3 regions of the Saccharopolyspora antiqui genome follow, and region 2 is predicted to be linked to each of the others. Evidence: riboswitches for the same ligand, from Rfam matches in the RefSeq annotation. Region 2 holds a riboswitch; each other region holds the start of a gene.

Region 1 (3,265 bases), on a different contig from region 2:
TCGGCCCCGGGCTGGGCTCCCTGACGCTCGCCCTGCTGCCTGCCGCCGGAGCGGTGATCGCCGTCGAGATCGACCCGGTGCTCGCGGCGCGGCTGCCGCGCACCGCCGCCGAGTTCGCTCCGGCGCTGGCCGACCGGCTCACCGTGCTGGAAGCGGACGCCCTGCGGGTCCGCGCGGCGGAGTTCGCGAAGCCACCGACAGCGCTGGTCGCGAACCTGCCGTACAACGTGGCGGTGCCGGTCGTGCTGCACCTGCTGGCCGAGCTGCCGAGCCTGGTGCACGGCCTGGTCATGGTGCAGTCCGAGGTCGCCGATCGGATGGCCGCGAAGCCGGGCAGCCGGGTTTACGGCGTGCCGAGCGCCAAGGCGGCGTGGTTCGCCGATGTGCGGCGCGCCGGTCCGGTGCCGCGCAAGGTGTTCTGGCCAGTGCCCAATGTGGACTCCGGATTGGTTTCGTTCCGGCGCATCGCGCCGCCGTCGACGGTGTCGCGGCAGGAGGTCTTCCGGGTGGTGGATGCCGCGTTCGCCCAGCGGCGCAAGACGTTGCGCGCCGCGCTATCGGGCTGGGCCGGGTCCGCGAGCCGGGCGGAGGCCGTGCTACGTGCTGCGGGCGTCGATCCGGCGGCGCGCGGCGAGCAGTTGTCGATCGGCGATTTCGCGCGCATCGCCGAGGCCGCGGCTGCCGAGAGCGCTCGCTGAACCACCCATCCGGACGCTTGCCAACCGAAGCACTTCCATTACACGGAGTCACTGGTAACACCTGGTATGGCGGGAAAATTCCCGCTCGTCCAGGTGTGTGATTTGGCAAACGATTTCGGAAAGTGACGGCTATCAACTTGCGCTGGAATCCGCCAGTGGGTTCTACTATTCGGGAAATCCATCCCGAGCGGCCGAGAGACCTGGCTCAGCGAAGCCGCAGCAACCACCCGATCAGGGCAGGTGCTAACGCCAGGACCGATGGAGTTGTTGTGGAGTCCAACGCGCTGTTAGCCAGCCCGCCTGCCGGTCAAACCCGAGGTCAGCTGGCCCGATCGAGGCAAAGCCACATCCGGAGGCTGCTGACGCAGCGACGCGTCATCGACCACGGGCGTCGGACGACCACCGCCTGTCGTCGCGAGATGTGACCCAGCCCTTCCTCCCTGTCCGAAGTTCCTTGGCCTGTCGCCGCTTCCGCGTGCGCGGCCGTCGCGAGCTGATGTGGAGCCGATCGTGATCACAGTCGAGAACCTGACCAAGTCCTTCCAGCACAACAACGGAACCGTCCGCGCCCTCGACGGCGTGTCGATGGAGGTCGCGGCCGGTGCGGTGTGCGGTGTGGTCGGCCCGAGCGGCGCCGGCAAGTCCACCCTGGCGCGTTGCATCGCGCTGCTGGAGAAGCCGGACGCCGGAGCCATCCGCGTCGATGGCACCGACCTGGTTTCCCTTGATGGCAAGGCGCTTCGCGCCGCGCGCCGGCAGATCGGCGTGGTGCCGCAGGGTGATTCGCTGCTGCGGCAGCGCACCGCCGCAGGAAACATCGCGTTGCCGCTGGAAGCGGCCGGGTTGACCGGCCCGCAGCGGCGCAGCCGGGTGGGCGAGCTGCTGGACCTCGTGGGCCTGACCGACAAGGCCTCGGTCTACCCCGACCAGCTCTCCGGCGGGCAGCGCCAGCGGGTCGCGGTGGCCCGTGCGCTGGCCGCCAAGCCGTCGGTGCTGCTGGCCGACGAACCGACCTCGGCGCTCGACCCGGGCACCACCGACTCGGTGCTCACGGTGCTGGACCGCGCCCGCGCCGAACTGGGTGTCACCGTGCTGGTGGTCACTCACGACATGGCGGTGGTCCGCAGGATCGCCGACGACGTCGCGGTGCTGGAGGGCGGCCGGGTGGTGGAGCACGGCAAGGTCATCGACCTGGTGGCCGCGCCGGGCAGCCGAGTGGGTTCGGCGCTGCTGCCCGACACCGACCAGGCGGAGCCGCTCAAGCCGACCGGTGGTCGGCACGACGTCGTCGCCGAGGTCGTGCTCGTCGGGTTCGCCGCGGTTGGCGCGCTGCTGCCGGAAGCCGCCAGCCGCTTCGGTGTCGAGCTGGCGATCCTGGGTGGCGGGCTCACCCGCCTCGGGGACACGCCGGTGGCGAAGTTCAAGATCGGCCTGACCGGTGAGCGCGCCGAGGCGGCTCTGAAGTGGATGATCGAGCGGGATGCGCACGTGCGACGCGCTCCGGTGTGCGTTGACGGAGTTGCTGCGTGACCGATGTGACCCCCTGGTCGGAGGTCTTCGAACTACTCGCCGAAGCGACGGTCGAAACGCTCTACATGGTGCTGGTCTCCACCCTGCTGGCGGTGCTCGGGGGTTTGCCGCTCGGGGTGTTGCTGCACCTCGCCTCGCCGGTCGGCCTGAACCCGAGACCCGTGCTGTACCGGGTGCTCGGGGTCGTCGTCGACGTGGTGCGTTCGGTGCCGTTCGTGGTGCTGCTGGTGGTGCTGGCCTCGTTCACCCGGCTGTTGATCGGCACCTCGATCGGCAGCACCGCGGTGATCGTGCCGCTGACCATCGGCGCCATCCCGTTCTTCGCCCGGTTGACGCAGAACGCGTTGCGCGAGGTCGGCTTCACCGTTGTGGAGGCGGCGATCACCACCGGATCTTCTCGGCTGCGGATCGTGTGGACGGTGCTGCTCGGCGAGGCCCGAGCCGCGCTGGTCGGTGCGGTCGGCGTCACCGCGGTGGCGCTGATCGGTTACGCCGCGATGGCCGGTGCGATCGGCGGCGGGGGACTGGGCACCACCGCGATCCAGGACGGCTACCAGGGCTACGACGACCGGATCCTGTACGGATCGGTGGTCGTGCTCGGGGTGCTGGCCTTCGCCATGCAGCTGATCACCGATCGCACCGCGAAACTCGTCGACCGGCGCCGCACCACTGCTGCTTAGCCATTCGCCCCCCAACCATTCATGCGTGCGAAACCGCCGTAGCCCGCTTTCGCACGCACAACCCTCTCCTGCTCTGTCCAGAAAGGACACAACTGATGCGTTTGCGCTTCGCTGCCCTGGTGGCCGCCGCCGGACTGGTGTTGGCCGCGTGCGGAGGCGGCGGCTCGGCCGCCGAGGACCCGAATGCGCCGCTGCGGGTCGGGGTCAGCCCGACCCCGCACGGCGAGATCCTGCAGTACATCAAGGACAACCTGGCTCCGCAGGCCGGGATCGACATCGAGATCGAGAAGTTCGACGACTACAACCGGCCGAACGAAGCCCTCACGCACGGCGAGCTCGACGCGAACTACTTCCAGC
Region 2 (3,265 bases):
CCCGGAGGAAGACTGCTCGGTGCTCACAACGGCCATTGTCCCTGAACCGGACCGAACGCATCGCGGCAGTACCACCTCCGTCCGCAGGCGGCCGATCACCATCCGACCTACCACCACCCGGCGGGTGCCGCCGCCACCCGAAACCGCCGCCGCAAAACCCACCGCCAACTGAGAGGTGAAGGGCACCTTTTACCAACTAACTTGGCGAAAGGTGCCCTTCACCCCACCCCCAGCTTCCGGATCGCGGAACGATCAGTCGAGGAAGCCCGGGGCCGGGCGGGGGTCGTCGATGGGGACCCATTGGCCGTCGGCCTGCTCGTAGTGCCAGGTGGGGCCGTCGATCACCAGGTTCCGCAGGGCGCTGACGACGCGGTCGACGTGCTCGTGCGTGGTTCCCAGGCCGACGCTGATCCGCACCGCGCGGTCGGCGTCCGAGCCAGCCCGCGAGAGCAGCCGACGGGTGGCCAGGTGTGCGCAGAACAACCCGTCGCGAACGCCGATGCCGTGCTCCGCCGACAGCGCCGCAGCCAGCAGACCGGGATCCTGACCGTCAACCGTGAAGCTCACCACGCCGACCCGGTCGTGGTCGGCGTCGAACAGGCGGAGCTCCCGGAGCCCCGGCACGCCGCGCAGCCCGGCCCGCAGCCTGGTCAGCAGCGCCTGCTCGTGCTCGACGATGTTCGCCCAGTTCGCCGCGAGCGCCTGGCAGGCCACCGCCAGCGCGTGCACGCCGACGGTGTTCGGCGAACCGGCCTCCTGCCGCTGCGGCCCGGTCGTCCAGCTCACGGACCGTTCCCGCACCGACCGGGTGGCGCCGCCACCGGCGAGGTACGGCTCGGCGGCGTTGAGCCAGTCCGCGCGGCCGATCAGCGCACCGGCGCCGAACGGCGCGTACAACTTGTGCCCGGACAGCGCCACGTAGTCGACGTCGAGCTCGGTGATCCGCACCGGCCGGTGCGGGGCGAGTTGGGCGGCGTCCAGCACGGTGCGCGCGCCGCGACGGCGAGCCACCCGTGCGAGCTCGGCTATCGGCCACAGCTCGCCGGTGACGTTGGAGGCGCCGGTGAGCACCGCCAGCCGCGGCCCCTCCGGGCAGTCGGCCAGCGCCGCGTCCAACGCGGCGACCGCGTCCGCAGGCGTCTCCGGCGCGGCGATGCGGCGCACCCGCGGACCCGTCCACGGCAGCAGCGCGGCGTGGTGCTCGGTATCGAAGACGACCACGGACGTGCCGCGCGGCAGTGCGCGGGCCAGCAGGTTCAGCGCGTCGGTGGTGTTGCGGGTGAAGACCACCGAGTCGGTGCGCCGGGCGCCGACGAAATCCAGCAGCTTGCCGCGAGCGCTTTCGTAGACCCGGGTGCACACCTGGGAGGCGAAACCGGCGCCGCGGTGCACGCTGGCGTACCAGGGCAGCAGTTCGTCCACCGCCGTCCGCACGGCCCGCAGGCACGGCGCGCTGGCCGCGTGATCGAGATTGGCGTAGCCGACGCTTTCCCCGGTGACCAGCGGAACCCGCAGCGCGCCACCCACCACGGCGGGAATCCGATACTCCACATTGGACTGAACTGGTATGTCGATGACGGCGGACGACATGGTGCCCCTCCTCGGGCCTCACCGGACCCGCCAGGAAGGGTCCGCGCTTGCCGAGTCGCCCCACGCGACCGGCCAGGTCCTCACCCGGGGCACCCCACCGCGGTAGGAGGGTTGCCGGCCAGCAAGCCGGGGCTTGACGCTGGCACTCATGACCTTCGACCCAGCACCTTAGGAAAACCGCCGCACCAGAGCAACAAGGTTCCCAGCACGTGGGAACAGCCGTCGTCACACCGGATCCAGTGAAGGGTGAAGGGCACCTTTCGCCAAGTAACTTGGTAAAAGGTGCCCTTCACCTGGGGCTACGCCTTGGTGACGGCGACCTTGATCTCGGTGCCTTCGCCAACGGTGCCGGTGAAGCCGTCCGAAACGGCGCCGGGTTCAACCGCGTTCGCGAGGGTTTCGCCCGCGATGAATTCGCGGTGCGCGGCGAGGGCGTCCAACACGTCGGCGGGCGCCGACACGGTGGCCGTGATCCGGTCCGACACCTCGAAGTCCGCCTCGCGGCGGGCCTGCTGGACGACGCGGACCACGTCGCGGGCCAGGCCTTCGGCGGCCAGCTCCGGGGTCACCTCGATGTCCAGCACCACCAGCCCGTTGCCGTTCGGCAGAGCCGAGGCCGCTCCGGTGTCGGTGGACACCAGCCGCTCGGTGAACTCGCCATCCCGCAGCTCGATACCCGCCGCGACCACGGTGTCGCCGGTGCGCCGCCACTCGCCGGACTTCACCGCCTTGATCACCTTCTGCACGTCGCGACCCAGCCGCGGACCGGCGGCCCGCGCGTTGACCGCGATCTCGAAGCGGCCGTGCGCGGCGACGTCGGTGCTCAGTTCGAGCTCCTTGACGTTGACCTCGTCGCGGATCAGATCCGTGAACGGTCGCAACACCTCCGCCTGCGGGGTGGCGACCACGAGCTTGGCCAGCGGCAACCGCACCCGCAGCTTGTTGGCCTTGCGCAGCGCCAACGCCGACGAGCACACCTGCCGCACCTGGTCCATCGCGGTCACCAGCGCGGCGTCCGCGGGCAGTTCGTCGACCAGCGGCCAGTCCGCCAGGTGCACCGACCGGCCACCGGTCAGCCCCCGCCAGACCGCCTCGGCGGTCAGCGGCAGCAGCGGCGCCACCACCCGGCAGGTCACCTCCAGCACGGTGTGCAGCGTGTTGATCGCGTCCCGGTCACCGGCCCAGAACCGGTCGCGGGAGCGGCGCACGTACCAGTTCGTCAGCACTTCGAGGAAATCGCGCACGTGCGCGCAGGCACCGGCCAGGTCGAAGGCGTCCATCGCCGACTGCACGTCGCCGACCAGCTCGTTGGTCTTGGCCAGCGCGTAGCGGTCCAGCACGTGCTTGCTGTCCACACTGGACTCACCGGGGACGCCCGCGGCGTTGGCGTACAGCGCCAGGAAGTACCAGGAGTTCCACAGCGGCAGCACCGCCTGCCGCACCGCGTCGCGGATACCGCGCTCGGTGACCACCAGGTCGCCGCCCCGCAGGATGGGGCTGGACATCAGGAACCAGCGCATCGCATCCGAGCCGTCGCGGTCGAAGACCTCGTTGACGTCCGGGTAGTTGCGCTTGGACTTCGACATCTTCAGCCCGTCGTGGCCCAGCACGATGCCGTGCGCCATCACGTTCGAGAACGCCGGGCGGTCGAACAGCGCCGTCGCCAACACGTGCA
Region 3 (3,265 bases), on a different contig from region 2:
TGATCTTACGCCGTCGAATTCTGGTGCCCAACCTCCGAAGACCGGCTTCCGGCCCTGCCCGGCTGACATCCGCGCAGGTAGCCGCTGTTAGCATGGACGACCGTGCCGTGCGGCATTCCGCCGTGGAGGAAACCTGCCGAGCGCAGCGCCAACAAACAGCGCGGCACGACCGATTCGACAGACCAGGAAGAGGCGCGACAGTGGCCAACATCAAGTCCCAGATGAAGCGGATCAAGACCAACGAGAAGAACCGGCTGCGCAACAAGGCCGTCAAGTCCTCGGTCAAGACCGCCATCCGCAAGTTCCGCGAGGCCGCTGACGCTGGTGAGAAGGACCAGGCCATCGAGCTGCAGCGGGCCGCCAGCCGCGCGCTGGACAAGGCCGCCAGCAAGGGCGTCATCCACAAGAACCAGGCCGCGAACAAGAAGTCCGCGCTGGCGCGGCGCGCCAACCAGCTCTGAGCCACGGCCCGAGCTTTCGGCCCCTTCCTCCTCGGGAAGGGGCCTTTTGCTGTGCACCCAAGCCTGGCTGCGGGTGTCAGGAGCGCTGGTTGCGGAGTTCGACCAGGCGCAGGACCGTGCGTTCCAATGCGTAGGTGGCATCTGCGGCGACACCCTTGACCCCGGCATTCACCTCGGCGACCGCCTGGAGCGCCGCGGCGAGACTCGTCGGGTTCCAGCCGCGGGACTGCGCCAGCGCCTTCTTCACCTTCCACGCGGGCATGCCCAGCTCACTGGCCAGCCGGAACGGGTCGCCCCGGCCACCGGCGGCGGCGACCCGGCCGATGGTGCGGACCGAGTCCGCGAGGGCGTCGGCGATCAGCACGTGCGCGACGCCGAGCTGCACCGCCCAGCGCAGCGCCTCCAGAGCACCCGCCCGGTCCCCGGTCACCGCCTTCTCCGCGACCGCAAAACCGGTGACCTCCGCCCGCCCTCGGTGGTAGCGGCGCACCGCGACCTCGTCGACCTTGCCGCCGGTGTCGGCGACCAGCTGCGCAGCCGCGGATGACAGCTCCCGCAGATCCGAGCCGACCGTCTCGATCAGCGCGGCCACTCCGGCGGCGTCGGTCTTGCCGCCAGCCCGCCGCACCTCGTCGCGGACGAACGCCTCCCGCTCGGCGGGCTTGGTGATCTTGTTGCACTCCGTGACCCGCGCGCCGAGCTTGCGCAACGCGCCTGGTAGCTCCTTGGCGTGCTTGGCCCGCCCGCCACCGCTGTGCACGACGACCAGCATGACGCCGTCGGCCGGTTGCCGGGCGTGCATCAGCAGGGCTTCGGCGATCTCCTTACCGGCGTCCTGCGCCGATTCGATGGCGAGCACCCGGCCCTCTGCGAACAGCGACGGGCTGAGCAGTTCGGTCAGCTCCGGCGGGGTGAGTTCGCTCACCTTCACGCGGCGCAGCTCGGCTTCCGGATCAGCGGCGCGGGCGGCGCCGACGGCGGCCCACAGCGCGCGTTCCACCAGCAGTTCCTCGTCGCCGAGAACCAGCTGCAGCGGATCGGGGACCACGGCCGGTGCGTTCATGCACGCATCGTCGCACGCATCGGCGACAGTCCCGCCATCTGGATCGCCCTGGCCAGGACCAGGCGCGGTCCACTAGCGTTGCGGGCACAACTGCATAGCTCATCCAGAGGGGCAGAGGGAACGGCCCGATGAAGCCCCGGCAACCGTCGTCAGCGAATCGTGTACTTGCGCGAGGCCGCTGGCGAAAGCGGTGCCAATTCCGACCCGTCCGCGGGACAGATGAGGAGAGGACCTCGCGATGACCGTTGCTGCCCATGCCCAGACCGCTGCCAACAAAGCCTTGGACCTGGGTAATGCCGTCGAATTGGTGTCCAAGGAAGAGGGGCACCGGCAGCCGCTGGCCCCCGAGTTCGTCTCCCTCGAAGACTTCTCCCCGCTGGAGGTCGCCTACGACTTCGGCCGGATCCGCCGGGAGGACATCGAAGCCGGGCCGCGCTCGATCTGGCGTTACAAGCAGTTGCTTCCGGTCCCCTCCAACGTCGAGGAGCACCCGAACACCGAACCGGGCTGTACCAGGCTGATCCGGGCCGACAAGCTCGCCCAGGCGCTGGGCGTCAAGCGGATCTGGATCAAGGACGACACCGGCAACCCCACCCACTCGTTCAAGGACCGCGTGGTCGCGGTGGCGTTGGCCGCGGCCCGCGAGTTCGGCTTCAAGGTGCTGGCCTGCCCCTCGACCGGCAACCTGGCCAACGCGGTTGCCGCCGCAGCCGCCCGCGCCGGCTGGGACTCGGTGGTGCTGGTGCCCAAGACCCTGGAGCGCGCCAAGATCCTGATGAGCGCGGTTTACGACGGGTCGCTGCTGGCCGTCGACGGCAACTACGACGACGTGAACCGGCTGGCCACCGAACTGGCCTCGGAGCACGAGGACTGGGCGTTCGTCAACGTCAACGTGCGGCCCTACTACTCCGAGGGATCCAAGACGCTGGCCTTCGAGGTGGCCGAGCAGCTCGGCTGGCGCATCCCCGAGCAGATCGTGGTGCCGATCGCCTCTGGTTCTCAGCTGACCAAGGTCTACAAGGGATTCAACGAGCTCGGCCAGGTCGGCTTGGTGGAGCCGAGCCCGGTGCGGATCTTCGGCGCGCAGGCCACCGGCTGCTCCCCGGTGTCCACGGCGTTCAAGAACGGCCACGACGTGGTCCAGCCGGTGCGGCCGGACACCATCGCCCGCTCGTTGGCCATCGGCGCGCCCGCCGACGGCCCGTACGTGCTGGACATCGTGCGCAAGACCGGTGGCGCCATCGAGGACGTCAGCGACGACGAGGTCCGCGACGGCATTCGGCTGCTGGCCCGCACCGAGGGCATCTTCGCCGAGACCGCCGGTGGGGTCACCGTGGCCACCGCGAAGAAGCTCATCGAAACCGGCAAGATCGACCCGGACGCCGACACCGTGCTGCTGATCACCGGTGACGGGCTGAAGACCCTGGACGCGGTGCAGGACCAGCTCGGCCCGAAGGCCACCATCGCCCCGACCACCGAGGCGGTCAACCAAGCCCTCGGCCTGTAATCCCGTCCGGAAACCGAGCGGCACCCGCCGGAGGGTGGCGACCGGCACTCGTGCGGTGCCGCTCGGTTCTTGGCATCGGCTACGACTCCGTCGCGCGCAACGGGTCGCCTCGCGAGACGTAGCGGGGGCCTTGCGGGCCGGGCAGGATGGCGATATCTCCTTCCTGGTCGGTGCGGAGCACTCTGGTGCCCGCGCGGGTGAGGGTGTCGACCACGAACGGACTTGGGTGGCCGT

What was found. A riboswitch is a leader RNA that binds a small molecule or an ion and turns the genes downstream of it on or off. The one in region 2 is predicted to bind S-adenosylmethionine.
Region 1: it holds a riboswitch for S-adenosylmethionine, as region 2 does, so the genes downstream of both, ACTWQN_RS35325 (methionine ABC transporter ATP-binding protein) here and ACTWQN_RS19650 (aminotransferase class V-fold PLP-dependent enzyme) in region 2, are expected to answer to the same signal.
Region 3: it holds a riboswitch for S-adenosylmethionine, as region 2 does, so the genes downstream of both, thrC (threonine synthase) here and ACTWQN_RS19650 (aminotransferase class V-fold PLP-dependent enzyme) in region 2, are expected to answer to the same signal.

Annotation. Positions count from the first base shown of each region.
Region 1 is NZ_JBQQBO010000037.1:11,280-14,544, reverse strand. It holds gene rsmA (16S rRNA (adenine(1518)-N(6)/adenine(1519)-N(6))-dimethyltransferase RsmA) at 1-698, shown strand, start outside; SAM riboswitch class I at 874-963, shown strand; gene ACTWQN_RS35325 (methionine ABC transporter ATP-binding protein) at 1,209-2,228, shown strand; gene ACTWQN_RS35320 (ABC transporter permease subunit) at 2,225-2,908, shown strand; gene ACTWQN_RS35315 (MetQ/NlpA family ABC transporter substrate-binding protein) at 3,004-3,265, shown strand, end outside.
Region 2 is NZ_JBQQBO010000012.1:25,950-29,214, forward strand. It holds gene lspA (signal peptidase II) at 1-36, opposite strand, end outside; gene ACTWQN_RS19650 (aminotransferase class V-fold PLP-dependent enzyme) at 253-1,590, opposite strand; SAM riboswitch class IV at 1,629-1,744, opposite strand; gene ileS (isoleucine--tRNA ligase) at 1,890-3,265, opposite strand, start outside.
Region 3 is NZ_JBQQBO010000005.1:66,133-69,397, reverse strand. It holds gene rpsT (30S ribosomal protein S20) at 201-461, shown strand; gene holA (DNA polymerase III subunit delta) at 538-1,524, opposite strand; SAM riboswitch class I at 1,621-1,750, shown strand; gene thrC (threonine synthase) at 1,763-3,031, shown strand; gene ACTWQN_RS10745 (DNA internalization-related competence protein ComEC/Rec2) at 3,111-3,265, opposite strand, start outside.